2 regions of the Lysobacter sp. A289 genome follow, and region 2 is predicted to be linked to the other one. Evidence: predicted binding sites of a transcription regulator. Region 2 holds the regulator's gene; the other holds the start of a gene.
What was found. The regulator FliA, encoded in region 2, starts transcription of late flagellar genes. The targets are predictions, from matches to a motif close to TAAAGTTTNNCNNNCNNNGGCCGATAA.
Positions count from the first base shown of each region.

Region 1: a site for FliA is predicted at 4,911-4,937, ahead of ACW5DN_RS00870 (HDOD domain-containing protein). Genes of this name have one in related genera too.

Region 1 is NZ_JBSVRN010000001.1:181,023-187,927, forward strand. Features, by position in the region: gene ACW5DN_RS00850 (AsmA family protein) at 1-1,134, opposite strand, end outside; gene ACW5DN_RS00855 (peptide chain release factor 3) at 1,350-2,954, opposite strand; gene ACW5DN_RS00860 (V4R domain-containing protein) at 3,196-3,996, shown strand; gene ACW5DN_RS00865 (MHYT domain-containing protein) at 4,075-4,818, shown strand; gene ACW5DN_RS00870 (HDOD domain-containing protein) at 4,985-6,106, shown strand; gene ACW5DN_RS00875 (peptidoglycan DD-metalloendopeptidase family protein) at 6,120-6,905, opposite strand, start outside.
Region 2 is NZ_JBSVRN010000001.1:82,311-89,215, reverse strand. Features, by position in the region: gene flhA (flagellar biosynthesis protein FlhA) at 1-1,218, shown strand, start outside; gene flhF (flagellar biosynthesis protein FlhF) at 1,260-2,909, shown strand; gene ACW5DN_RS00395 (MinD/ParA family protein) at 2,929-3,795, shown strand; gene ACW5DN_RS00390 (RNA polymerase sigma factor FliA) at 3,792-4,544, shown strand; gene cheY (chemotaxis response regulator CheY) at 4,601-4,993, shown strand; gene ACW5DN_RS00380 (protein phosphatase CheZ) at 4,990-5,598, shown strand; gene ACW5DN_RS00375 (chemotaxis protein CheA) at 5,603-6,905, shown strand, end outside.

The DNA.
Region 1 (6,905 bases), 99 kb from region 2:
GTCCATGTCGTCCAGTGGCAGCGACGGAGAGTTGATGCGCGTGGCTTGCAGGCGCACGTCGGCGTCCATCGCGCGCAGTTTTTCGAGTTGGTAGGGCGTGTCGGGCAGCACGCGCGCGCTGGTTTTTTGCTGCGCCGCCTGGGCGGCGAGTTCGGGGTTGGTGGTCTCGCCCTTGCCGGCCTGCGGCGCGCCGCCGATGAAGCCGGCGAGGTCGTCGAAATCCAGTCGCTTCGAGTGCAGGTTCGCGCGCAGGAAAGGCCGCTTGCCACCGGTGGTGAAGGCGGCGTCGCCGCCCAGGTCGCTGTCGCCGACCGTGCCGGCGAACTTGTCGTAGTGCCAAGTGGTGCTCACACCCTTGATGTCGCGGTTCAAGCGACCGTCGAGGGTGTAGGGCGGGGTTGGTGGCAGCGCGACGCCGATCAGCGGATACAGGTCTTCCAGGTTTTTCCCGGCAAGCGTCAGTTGCAGGTCGAAATCGCGCAGGCGCAGCGGGTCGCGCAGGGTGCCGCGGGCATGGGCCTTGGTGGCGCCGGCCTGTGCGTGGACGTCGATGTGGTACGGGGCCTCGGTGTCGCGCAACTCCAGCGGCGATTCGGCGCTGCCGTGCAGGGTGAACTTGTTGCCGTTCCATTGCCCGCCGCCGTCGACCTTGATCGGTGGGGCGTTGCGCGGGTCGCGCGCCTGCGAGCTGGTTACATCGACCTTGATGTCGGTCTTGGCGGCGGCATCCAGGAACGTAAGCTTTCCGTCGTCGATCCATATGCGTCGGAACTGCAGGTCGGTATCGCCGCCGGTGCTGCCGAACTGCCAGTTGCCGCCGCCTTTCGGGTTCGCTTCCAGGTTCAATCTGGGGGTGGCCAGGCGCAGCTCGGGAATGCGGACCTCGCCGCGCAACAGCCGGCGCAGGTCGATGCTGATATCGACCCGGTCGGCGGTCGCCATGGTTGGCTGCCGTGACCAGTCGGCGTTGCCGAAGCTCAGCTGGTCAGCGTGGATCGTCGGCACCCAGCCCAGGTCGACATCCAGGTCGCCGCCGATCTTGAACTCGCGCCCGGTGCGTGCCTCGACCTGACGCTCTACCGGCCCCTTGAGCCAGTTCCAGTCCCACAACAGGACCAGCACGATCAATGCCATCACCAGTACGCCCAGTGCAGTCAGCCAGGGATGGCGGCGCGGCTGTTGCCACCAGCGTCCAGCGTTGCCGGCGCCGGAGGTCTGGCCGCCGGGTTGCTGTGGCGTGTCCGCGGCGGCGGGGGCTGGCATCGGTCGGAACCCTCAGGAGGACATGCTGTCCACCTTCGATACTGGCCGGTAAAGCGGGAGTGAATACGTTGTGGCGTGTTCAGTGGCTAGCTCACGCTCACCGCATGTGCCTGCTCGCGGGTGGCAAGGAATTCGACATCCGGTGCGCGCTCCTGTGCCAACTGCAGGTTGACCCGGGTCGGGGCGAGATAGACCAACTGGTCGGCTGCATCCAGGGCAAGGTGGCTGGCATTCTTGTCGCGGAACTGCTCCAGCTTCTTCTCGTTGTCGCAACGGATCCAGCGGGTGGTGGAGACGGCAACCGACTCGAAGATCGCGTCCACGCCGTATTCGGCCTTCAGCCGGTAGGCGACCACCTCGAACTGCAATACGCCGACCGCGCCCAGGATCAGGTCGTTGCTCATCAGTGGCCGGAAAAACTGGGTTGCGCCTTCCTCGCTCAGTTGGGCGAGGCCCTTTTGCAGTTGCTTTAGCTTGAGCGGATCGCGCAGGCGCGCACGCCGGAACAGTTCCGGTGCAAAGTTGGGAATGCCGGTGAAGGTGATCGGCTCGCCTTCGCTGAAACTGTCGCCGATCGACACGGTGCCGTGGTTGTGGATGCCCAGCACATCGCCGGAGTACGCGGTCTCGGCGATCTCGCGGTCGCTGGCCATGAAGGTCAACGCGTTGGCGAGCTTGAGTTCCTTGCCAGTACGCACGTGGAAGGCCTTCATGCCGGCGGTGAACTTGCCCGAGCAGATCCGCATGAAAGCGACACGGTCACGGTGCTGCGGGTCCATGTTGGCCTGGATCTTGAACACGAAGCCGGTCAGCTTGTCTTCGGTCGGATCCACGTCGCGGGTAGTGGTCGCGCGCGGCTGCGGGCTGGGAGCATGCTTGACGAAGAAGTCCAGCAGCAGCTGCACGCCGAAGTTGTTGACCGCCGAGCCAAAGAACACCGGGGTCTGTTCGCCGGCGAGGTATTTGTCCAACTCGAACGGATGGCTGGCGCCCTGGACCAGTTCCAGCTCCCCGCGTGCCTCGGCCAGCGCCGCAGCGCCGATCCGCGCTTCCAGCCCGGGGTCATCGATGGAGGAAAAGATGGTCGAATCCTGGCGGGTGAAGTTGCGCCCCTGCTCGTACAGATGGACCTCACCGGTCACCAGATGGACCACGCCCTTGAGCCGCTTGCCCATCCCGATCGGCCAGGTGACCGGCGCGCACTGGATGCCCAGCACGCTCTCGACCTCGTCGAGCAGGTCGATCGGGTCCTTGCCATCGCGGTCCAGCTTGTTGATGAAGGTCATGATCGGCGTGTCGCGCAGCCGGCAGACCTCCATCAGCTTGATGGTGCGTTCTTCCACGCCCTTGGCCACGTCGATCACCATCAGTGCCGAGTCGACCGCGGTCAGCACCCGATAGGTGTCCTCGCCGAAGTCCGCATGGCCCGGGGTGTCGAGCAGGTTGACGATGTGTCCGTTGTAGGGGAACTGCATCACCGAGGAGGTCACCGAGATGCCGCGTTCCTGCTCCAGCTTCATCCAGTCGGAGGTGGCATGGCGGGCGGCCTTGCGGCCCTTGACCGAGCCGGCCATCTGGATCGCGCCGCCGAACAGCAACAGCTTCTCGGTCAGCGTGGTCTTGCCGGCATCGGGGTGGGAAATGATGGCGAAGGTGCGGCGGCGCAGCGCCTGCTGGGAGACATCGGACATGGGGACGGCGTGCACGGGCACGCCAGCAGAGCGGGGAAGGACGCAATTATAGGGGGTGGTGGCAAGTCGTCGTCATGCGACGGCGATACCGTGCAGCCAGCGAGTGTTTTCGGCGAGTGCAGGGCAGTGCTTGCGCAATACATGGGCATCGGTTTTACTGAAACGAGAATCGTGGTGGTGTAAAGGAAGTTTCCGAATACCACCACTTATCGGACTTGTATCTGCACTCAGGGGAGGGGGCATGATCCAGTTGGAAGTTCAGGTCGTATCCGATCATCGGGAAGGGCTGCTGGTTGAGCTTGGTCGGGTAGTACACAGCAACGGCTTTACCGTACAGCGTCAACGACTGACCAGGGGCAGTGCGGGAGAGGCCTGCCTGACCTTGCTGATACGTGGCCCGGCGGAGCGACAGATGGTGCTGGAGGAGGCCCTCGCCACGCATACGCGGGTGCGCAGCTTCGAAGCGGCGCTGTACGACGGTTCTCCGGCCAGCGTTGCCTCGTCGATGCTGGGGTCGGCAGCGTCACCTCTGGCTGCATCGGCCGTGTCTGCACCGCCTGCCTCTGCGCCCGCACCGACACCCATGGAGGCGACAGAGACAGATTCGCAGAAGGTGGAGGCGGCGCTGCCGCAGATCGCAAAGGACTACCCCAAAATTTTCCCCTGGCTGCTCAATCTTGAGCGGTCGCTGGCGCCGGACGCGCGTCACGCCTCGTTGCACCTGGCGGGCCGTCGCACTGGTGCTTGGGTATACAAGCGTGATTTCTCCCTTGGTGCGAAATTGCAGCTTCACGACGCAGTCAAGCGCATCGGATTGCCGGCGTTGCGTGCATTGGCCCCGGTCGAGTTGCAGGGCGAACAACTGCGGTTGTCCGATCATCCGCTGGCGAAGCCCGGGGTGGAGTCGGGCAGCTGCCGCTTCTTCTGCGGCTACCTGGAAGGATTGCTGAGCGAATCCGTGCAGGGGGAAAGGGTTTACGTGCGCGAGACATTTTGCCGCAGCACGGGTGCGGACGCCTGCACGTTCGAAATATCTCACTGACGGTTTCCGCCGTTGCGATCCAGCCGGCGCTGCCGGCGAGTACTCCGTCGTTCCGACGCTGACCAAAGGGGGTTGGGCATGCATGCTGCACATCAGGATTACAGTTTTTTTCTAGTCGCACTGTCGTACGTAGTTGCCGTGCTGGGCTCATTCACGGCCTTGCAGTTGGCCATGGCCATTCCCGGGGCGCGCGCAGGACAGCGCTGGAGGGCCGTGCTGGCTGCGGGCACGGCCGTGGGTGTCGGTGCGATCTGGACAATGCATTTTCTCGGCATGCTGGCCTGCGACATCGGCATGGAGGTCGCCTACGACATTCCAATGACGGTCCTGTCGGCGCTGATTGCGCTGGTTGCCTGTTCGCTCGGCTTTGGTTTGGCAGGCAGCGGAGCCTTTGGTTGGTCCAAGCTGGTCAGTGGCGGCGTCTGCATGGGGCTGGGAGTGGTGGGGATGCACTACCTGGGCATGATGGCGATGCTGATGCCGGCCACGATGGAGTACAACACCGGACTGGTCGCGCTCTCGGTAGCCATTGCCATCGTCGCGTCGATTGCGGCGCTGTGGCTGGCCTTCAACTTGCGCGGCCGCTGGCAGATGGTGGGCAGTGCGCTGGTGATGGGCCTGGCCGTCTGCGGCATGCATTACACCGGCATGGCAGCGGTGGAGTTCATTCCCAACGGCGGCCAGTTGCCCGCCAACTTCGAGCAGGGCCTGCGTGGTGACTACCTCGGCATGAGTATCTTTATCGTGGCGGTACTGCTGCTGATGATCACCCTGATGGTCAACGTCTTCCGCCAGCAGCGTCGGGCGGCATTGAGCATCTGATGGTGCGAGCGGCGGCGCGCACGGGCACGTCAGCAGAGCGGGGAAGGGGGCAACTATAGGGCTGGCGAATGTGACCGGGTTCCGGACTTGCCTAAAGTCTGGAAGACACTGGCCGCTACACCGGTTGGGCGGGCGTTTCGTTCGCCACGTCTATGGAGAATTATCAGTGTTCATAGTTATTGCCGGTGAGGATGCAGGACAGGCCGATGAGCTGAAGTTGGTGCTTGCCGATTTCGGACTGGATTGGCAGGTTGAGTGCGTCGCTGACGCTGCCGCCGTCATTACCCTGGGCCGGCCGGTCGACGTACTGGTCACGGACCTGGGCTTGCATGGCTCCCACGTGCTGACCGAGCTGCGGGCCAAGCACCCCGATGCGGTGCGGATCCTGCTGCTGGAGCGTGGGCAGGGTGGCGAGGCCATGCACGCCCTGGCTGGCGCGCACCGCGTACTGCACAAACCACTGGACGGCGGTGAGCTGATCGATGCGGTCGAGGGTTTCATCGATCTGCGGGAGTTGCTGGACAACGAAGAGCTCAAACGAAGTGTCGGGCAGGTCGAGTCGTTGCCGCCGGCGCCGCGGATGTATATCGAACTGGTGCAGCTGATGGGCGATCCGGATGTGAGCATGGCCGAGATCGCCTACGTGCTTTCACAGGACCCGGCGCTGGCGGCCAAGGTGCTGCGACTGTGCAACTCCGCATTTTTCTCCGCCGGACGGGAGATTACCGATATCCGCTCGGCGGTGACCCGCCTGGGAATGGGCATGCTGGGACAACTGGTTCTGGTAAGTGAAGCCTTTGGTGGATCCGACGAGGAGACCACCAGTGTTGACCGGGAGGCGATGCAATGGCGCGCGCTGGCCACGTCGCGCCTGGCCCGGAAACTGCTGGCCGGCCCCAGCGCCGAGTTGGCGGCCACCGCCGGGCTGCTTGCCGAGGTGGGCCTGCTGTTACCCGGCATTGGTGGCGAGACCGACCCGGAACTTGCATCCGAGCCTGACGGCGATGCGGACATCAGTGCGGCCAGTCCGGGTTACGCCGAGGCCGGCGCATACCTGCTTGGCCTGTGGGGGCTGCCGATGCCCATCGTGGAGGCCGTGGCCCATCAATCCCGGCCACGCCGCATGCGTTCCACCGGTTTCTGGGTCACCGGCGCGGTGCATGTCGCCGCCGCGCTGGTGCGCGACACGCCGGTGGACGAAAGCTACCTGCACGCGGTCGGCATGCTCGACAAACTTCCCAAGTGGCGGGTGATGTCCGAAGAGTTGGGCCAGGCGGAAGCGGCCTGAGCCGGCATCGCGGTCACCATCCGGAGACGTCGCTGCTCAATGCAGCGGCGGGACGCGATGGTTCAATCTCGACGCCCTCCATCCGAAATGGCAGTGAGACCAGCCGCATGCCCCGGTTCACCTGCACGGCGAAGTGCAGGTGGGGGCCGGTGGTGAAGCCGGTGTTTCCCGACAGGCCGATTTGCTGGCCGGCGGTGACGCGTTGGCCGGTGTGGACCAGCACGCCATCGACCTGCAGGTGGGCGTACAGGCTCATCGCGCCGTCGTCGTGCAGCAGCCGGATGAAATTGGCGCGACCGGCGTAGGCATCCCGGTCCAGGCTGGTGCGTTCGAAGCCCTCTTCCAGTTGCATCACCACGCCGCCACGTGCCGCCAGTACCGGTGTCCCGACCGGTACAGCGAAGTCGACCGCATAGCGATTTTCCGGGTCGTCGTGGCTGAAGGTTCCGCCATAGCCCTGGTCGATTTCCGGGGTGTCGCGCGCCACCGGCAGCAGGTAGGTGGTATCGCCAGGTGCCGCGCTCGGGTTGCCCGGCAGGCTGTCCATGCGCAGGTCGAAATCCACCCGCTGGCCCGGATTTGTTGCTCGCAGTACCGACACTACGGTGCTGCCGCCGGTGGGAACCGTCGCTCGCGCCGGTAGTGCGGGATCGCTGGTGGTGTTGCGGTGGTGCCGGTAATGCAGCATCACCTCGATCGGACCGCTCAGCTGGTTGTCGGCCCAGACGTAGTACTCGCTGCCGCGTGCCTCGATCCGCAGCCGGGCGATCGCCGCGGGCTCGACGAAGGCCGGAATCCT
Region 2 (6,905 bases):
GCGCTGTTCGTCGCCGCCTTGCTGCTGGGCCTGATCGGCGTGGTTCCAGGAATGCCCAACCTGCCGTTCCTGACCCTGTCGGCCATCGTCGGCTATGCGGCCTGGAAACTGCACAGGCGCGAGACCGCCGCCGCCGCGACCGCGGATACCGATGAGGCTGCCACCGGCAGCAGCCAGAACCAGGCCATGGCCGAGCTGAGCTGGGACGAAGTGCGCCCGGTGGAGCCGCTTGGACTGGAGGTGGGATACAAGCTGATCGCGCTGGTCGACAAGACCCGTGGCGGTGAACTGCTGGCGAGGCTGAAAGGCATCCGGCGCAAGCTGACCCAGGATCTGGGCTTCCTGATCCCGGCGGTGCACGTGCGCGACAACCTGGAGCTGTCGCCCGGCCAGTACCGGATCCTGGTGCATGGAGTGCCAATGGCGACCGGCGAGCTGTACCCGGACCGCAACCTGGCACTCGACCCGGGCCAGGTATTTGGCCCGTTGGAAGGCATCCCCGGCAAGGATCCGGCATTCGGGCTGGATGCGGTATGGATCCCGCCGGACCAGCGCGCCCATGCCGAATCGCTGGGCTACACGGTGGTGGACGCCGCCACCGTAGTCGCCACCCACCTGTCGCACGTGGTGCGCGAGCGCGCCTCCGAGCTGCTGGGTCACGACGAAGTACAGCAGCTGCTGGCCAGCGTGGGCAAGGCGACCCCGAAACTCGTCGAGGACTTGACGCCCAAGTTGCTGCCGCTGTCGGTGGTGGTGCGGGTACTGCAATCGCTGTTGCTGGAGAAGGTGCCGCTGCGGCAGATGCGCCAGATCGTGGAGGCACTGCTGGAGCACGGCGCGCACACCCAGGACCCGGCCGCACTGACTGCTGCGGTCCGCAACGCACTGGGGCGCTTCATCGTCCAGGAGCTCAACGGCCTCAAGACCGAGCTGCCGGTCTATACCTTGGCGCCGGCTCTGGAACAGGTATTGCAAGAGTCGGTCAACGGCACCGGCGCCGCGTTGGAACCAGGACTTGCCGAGCGGCTGCACCAGAACCTCAACGATCTGGTGACACAGCAGGAGGGACGCGGCGAACCGGCCGTCCTGCTGGTGCCCGGCGGGATCCGCGCAACCATCGCGCGGCTGGTGCGGCACAGCGTACCGGCCCTGTCGGTACTGGCTTACACCGAAGTACCGGAAGAGAAGCGTTTGCGGTTGGTCGGCTCGATTGGTTGACAAACCAGGGCCTGGAATAACGGGAACAAGGGAACAACGTCATGAGAATCAAGCGTTTCATTGCCACCGACATGCGCAGCGCATTGCGCATGGTGCGCGAGGAACAGGGGGCGGAGTCGGTCATCCTGTCGACGCGTCCGACCGCCGACGGGATCGAGGTCGTCGCGGCGACCGATTACGACGAGGCACTGGTGCATCAGGCGCTGCGTGCCGCGACGCCGGCACTGTCGCCGACGCCGGCTGCCACCAGGCCCGACGAGCTGCCGCCGGCAACCCCCGGACACGCGGGCCGGAACCACGACGACGCGAGCGACAAGGCAGCCGTGACGACGGCATCGGGCCCCGACTCGAAGACGTCGCCACCGCGCGACAGTTTCGCCAGCCGCGCACGCGCCGTGTTCCGCATTGGTGGTTCCCCGGCGGAAAGCCATGACAAGGAACACGCCGACGCGACCCTGGCCGAGCTCACCGGCCACACGCCGCCAGCGGCCGCCCTTCACCCGAATGCGTCACGCCCTGCCGGTGCGCGGCCACAGGCCAACGCTGCCCCGACCGCTACAGCCTTGAACGCAGCAACCGGATCACCGACCCACTTCGAGGCGATGATGAATGCCCTCGCCGAGGCCCCGGCCGGCAAGCTTCCCGCCGATCTTCCAGACCCGGCCCCAGTCCAGGAACTGCCCTCACTGGCCACGACGATGTCGTCGCCCTTGCCGGCACCGGCCGATGCGACCGGGGCCAGCGTCAAGGTAGCGCCACCGGCGGTACACGCGGTTGCCGAGCCGGACCCCGGCATCATCGCCATGCGCGAGGAACTGGGTTCGATGCGACGGATGATCGAGCGCGAGATGGGCCAGTTCACCAGCGAACGCCTGCGCGGCTCCCCGGCTCGTGGCGCCGCCTACGACATGCTGCTGGGGTATGGCTGCGACGAGTCCCTGGCGCAGACCATTGCCGCCAAGATCAACCCGGCACTGGACCCGGACAAGGTGCGCGCACCGATGCTCGCCGAGCTGGCACGGATGCTGACCATCAGCCGCAGCGAGCCCATCGACGACGGCGGCGTGATCGCACTGATCGGACCCACCGGCGCCGGCAAGACCACGACTGTGGCAAAGCTGGCGGCCCGCTTTGCCGCCCGCCACCGTGCGCGCGATGTCGCCATGGTGACCACTGACAGCGAGCGCGTGGGCGCAATCGAACAACTGCATGCACACGGACGCCGCCTCGGCATCACCGTATGCGAGTCGAACGGGCCGGAAGCCCTGGCCCAGACGCTGGCCCAGTTGCAGGACTATCCATTGGTGCTGGTCGATACCGCCGGTTATGGCGCCCGTGACCGCGCGCTGCTCAGCCAGATCACCTGGCTGCGTGCCACCCGCCAGTTGCGCAGCTTGCTGGTACTGCCCGCCAGCGCGCACCCCCATGACATGAGTGAACTGGTCCGCCGCTACCGGATGGCCAGTCCCGAAGGCGTGGTGCTGACCAAGACCGATGAGACCGGACGCCTTGGCGCGGCCTTGTCGGTCGCCATCCGCAACGGCCTGAGCCTGACCTACACCGCCCACGGCCAAAGCGTTCCAGAGGATCTGGAGGCCGCCGATGCGTCCAACCTGGTCCTGCAACTGGAGAAACTGCGCCGTGCGGCCGATAACCCCTTTGTCACCGAGGATCACCATGCCATCGCCTGACCTCCAACCCGTTCCCGCGATGATGGCGCAGCCTGCTGGCGCCACGCCGACAACGTCTGCGCGCGCGGCCCCGGTCCGGGTCATTGCCGTGGCCAGCGGCAAGGGCGGCGTGGGCAAGACCAGCGTATCGGTCAACCTGGCAATGTCGCTGCAGAACTCCGGCCAGCGCACCTTGTTGCTGGATACCGACCTGGGCCTGGCCAATGTCGACGTCATGCTCGGCCTGTCGCCGCGGTTCACCCTGGCCGATGTATTCGCCGAGCGCTGCGAACTGCGCGACACCCTGCTGGAAGGCCCGGGTGGCCTTTGGGTCGTGCCCGCTGCCTCCGGCAAGCGCCACATGGTTGAGTTGCTGCCGCAACAGCATGTTGGTCTGGTGCATGCCTTCAGCCAGCTGGACCTGCCAATCGACGCCATGGTGATCGACAACGCCGCCGGCATTGCCGACAGCGTGCTGACCTTCTGCCAGGCCGCGCAGGACGTGATCGTCGTGGTGTGCGACGAGCCGGCTTCGGTCACCGATGCCTATGCGCTCATCAAGGTGCTCAATCGCGACCGCGGGGTCAGTCGCATCCAGGTGCTGGCCAACCAGGTGCACAACCCCGGCGAGGGCCGCCAGCTGTTTGGCAAGCTGGAGCGGGTCGCATCGAAGTTTCTCGACGTGACCCTGAACTACCTGGGCGCGATTCCCCGCGACGAATGGTTGCGCCGCGCCATCCAGCGCCAGGAAGCGGTAACCCAGGCGTTCCCGTCCAGTCCTTCGGCGATGGCATTCCGTGACATCGCCCGCCGCGCCGGCCAATGGCAATCCCCGCAAGGTCCGCGCGGGCATGTCGAGTTCTACATGGAGCGCCTGATCACACCTGCCAGGAGTGCCATCGCATGAGCCATGCCGCCGCTGCCTATCGCGCCAGCCTGCCCCGCCAGGATGCATCCGAAGTGGTCGAGCGCCACGGCGAACTGGTCCGTCGCATTGCCCACCACCTCGCGGCACGATTGCCGTCGAGCGTCGAGGTCGACGACCTGATCCAGGCCGGGATGCTCGGCTTGCTGGACGCTGCACGAAACTTCCAGGACGACCAGGGCGCGGCATTCGAGACGTATGCGTCGATCCGCATCCGCGGCTCGATGATCGACGAGATCCGGCGTGGCGACTGGGTGCCGCGATCGGTACATCGCCGCTATCGCGACGTGATCGCCGCGACCCGCCGGATTGAGCAGGCCACCGGCCGCGCCGCCACCGCGCAGGAGGTTGCCGGTGAGTTGGAGATCGGCCTGGATGAGTACTACCGCATGCTGGAGGAATCCTCACGCGGCCAGTTGATCAGCCTTGACGCGCACACCGACGAGCACGACGGCGAACCGCGCGTGGCCGCCCCTGGCGATGCCAACCCTGCACGCGCGTTCGATTATGGCGAGTTCCGGGAGTCGCTCGGCGGTGCCATTGGCGAGTTGCCCGAGCGCGAACAACTGGTGCTGTCGTTGTACTACGAGCAAGAGCTGAACATGCGCGAGATCGGCGCCGTGCTGTCGATCAGCGAGTCACGCGTGTGCCAGATCCACGGCCAGTCAATGCTGCGGCTGCGCGCGCGGCTGGGCGAGTGGCGCGACACCGCCATGGACCCGAGTGGCTGAACCATCGCCGCAATCGAATCATCATTTTCAACCGCTTCCCGAGTGCCTCCAGACCCATGGACAAGAACATCCGCATCCTCATCGTCGACGACTTCTCCACGATGCGTCGCATCGTCAAGAACCTGCTCAACGACCTTGGCTTCACCAACACGGCCGAAGCCGACGACGGCACCACCGCCCTGGTAGAGCTGAACAAGGCGAGCTTCGACCTGGTGATCACCGACTGGAACATGCCCGGCATGCCCGGCATCGACCTGCTGAAGGCGATCCGCAAGGATCCCGCATTGGCCAAGGTGCCGGTACTGATGGTCACCGCCGAAGCCAAGCGCGAGCAGATCATCGAAGCCGCGCAAGCCGGCGTGAACGGCTACGTCATCAAGCCGTTTACCGCCGCGACGTTGGGCGACAAGTTGGGCAAGGTATTCGAGCGCCTCGGGGCGGGCGCGTGAACAGCGACGACCGGCAGGTCATCACCCAACGCCTGCACGCCGCGCTCTGGGCATTGGAAAACGACGACCATGACGGCTGGCGAGAGAACGTCGATGAGTTGATCCAATGGCGTACCCAACCATTCGTGCAGGGGCTGTCCCGACTTGCACGCGAACTGGAGCAGGCGTTCGGCGAGGATGGCCACGAGCAACCCAGCGCGACCTCGCTGCCCGACGCCTGCGCTCGGCTGGAGCATGTGGTCACCCTGACCGAACGCGCCAGCATGCGGTCACTGGACCTGGTCGATGAGTGCAGCGCGCTCCTGCGCCAGCTGCCCACGCCGCTGGACGATACGCAACGCGATGCCATGCTCGGCATCCGCTCGCGACTGTCGGAGCTGACCGCCGCCCAGGGCTACCAGGACCTTACCGGGCAGATCATCCTGCGCGTGGTCTCGCTGGTACGCGCCGTGCACGTCGGGCTGGGTGAGGTGGTCGGCCAGGAGGAGTCCGGCATTGCACCGCAAGCTTCCAACCGTGGCCACGGCCCCGCGATCGCCGGCCTGGATCCGGAGCCGGTCAGCCAGGACGACGCCAACACACTGCTGTCGTCGCTGGGGCTATAGCGGCATGGACACCGCGTCCGACATCTGCGCCGACTTTCTGGTCGAGGCGCGCGAGATCCTCGATCAGCTTGGCGAGCAGATGGTCGCACTGGAGCACGCGCCCGCCGATCGTGAATGCCTGAACTCGGTGTTCCGCGGTTTCCACACCATCAAGGGTGGCGCCGGGTTCCTGGATTTCCCGGCCATGGTGACGATCTGCCACGCGGTGGAGGATCGACTGAACCTGGCACGTACCGGCGATGCGGTGCTGGATGCCGCTGCCTTCGACGGCTCCCAGCAGGCCCTGGACCTGCTGGTCGACATGCTCGATTGCGTCTCCGCCGGCGAGCCGATGACGCCCGCACCCCAAGCATTGATCGACAGCCTGCGGGTCGATGCGGCCATAACCGGAATTCCGGCAAACCACGACATCAAATCGCCAGCCGCCCCCGGCGGCGGCGACCTGGATGAGCTCGACTTCGAGGCATTGCTCGACAGCCTGCACGGCAGCGGCGGCACACCCGGCGTGGTGTCGCCTACAGCGACGCCGGAGCCGCCTGCGGCCATCCCTGAAGCCGTGCCCGCGCCACCACCGGCTCAACCGGCGGCGCCCAGCCCGCCAAAGCCGCGCAAGCCTGCCGCCCCGCCACACCAGGACGAGCCGACGGTGCGTGTCGACGTGCGCCGCCTCGACACCATGGTCAACCTGGTCGGGGAGCTGGTACTGGCGCGCAACCGCCTGAAGACCTTGCGTCCGCGACTGCATGACGAGGAACTCGATCGCGCGGTCGGCGCGCTGGACGGCGCGACCTCGCGCCTGCAGTCAGCGGTGATGATGGCGCGAATGCAGCCGGTCGGCCGCGTGTTCGCCCGCTTTCCCAAGCTCGCCCGCGATGTCGCGCGACAACTGCAGAAGAATGTCGAGTTGGAAGTCGTTGGCGCGGAGACCGAGCTGGACCGCAATCTGGTCGAGGCGCTGGCCGATCCGCTGGTGCACCTGGTACGCAATGCGATCGACCATGGCATCGAGTCACCCGAGGCGCGCCGCAACTCAGGCAAGCCCGAGCAAGGCCACGTGCGCTTGTCCGCACAGCAGGAAGGCGACCACGTGGTCATCGAGGTCCGCGATGACGGCGCCGGAATCGACCCGGACCGGATCCGCGACATTGCCGTGCGCAAGAGCCTGGTCGATGCCGACGCCGCAACCAGACTGTCGCCGGACGAGTGCCTGCAACTGCTTTTCCTGCCGGGCTTCTCCACCCGCGCCGAGGTCAGTGACCTGTCCGGGCGCGGGGTAGGCATGGACGTAGTGCAATCACGCATCCACG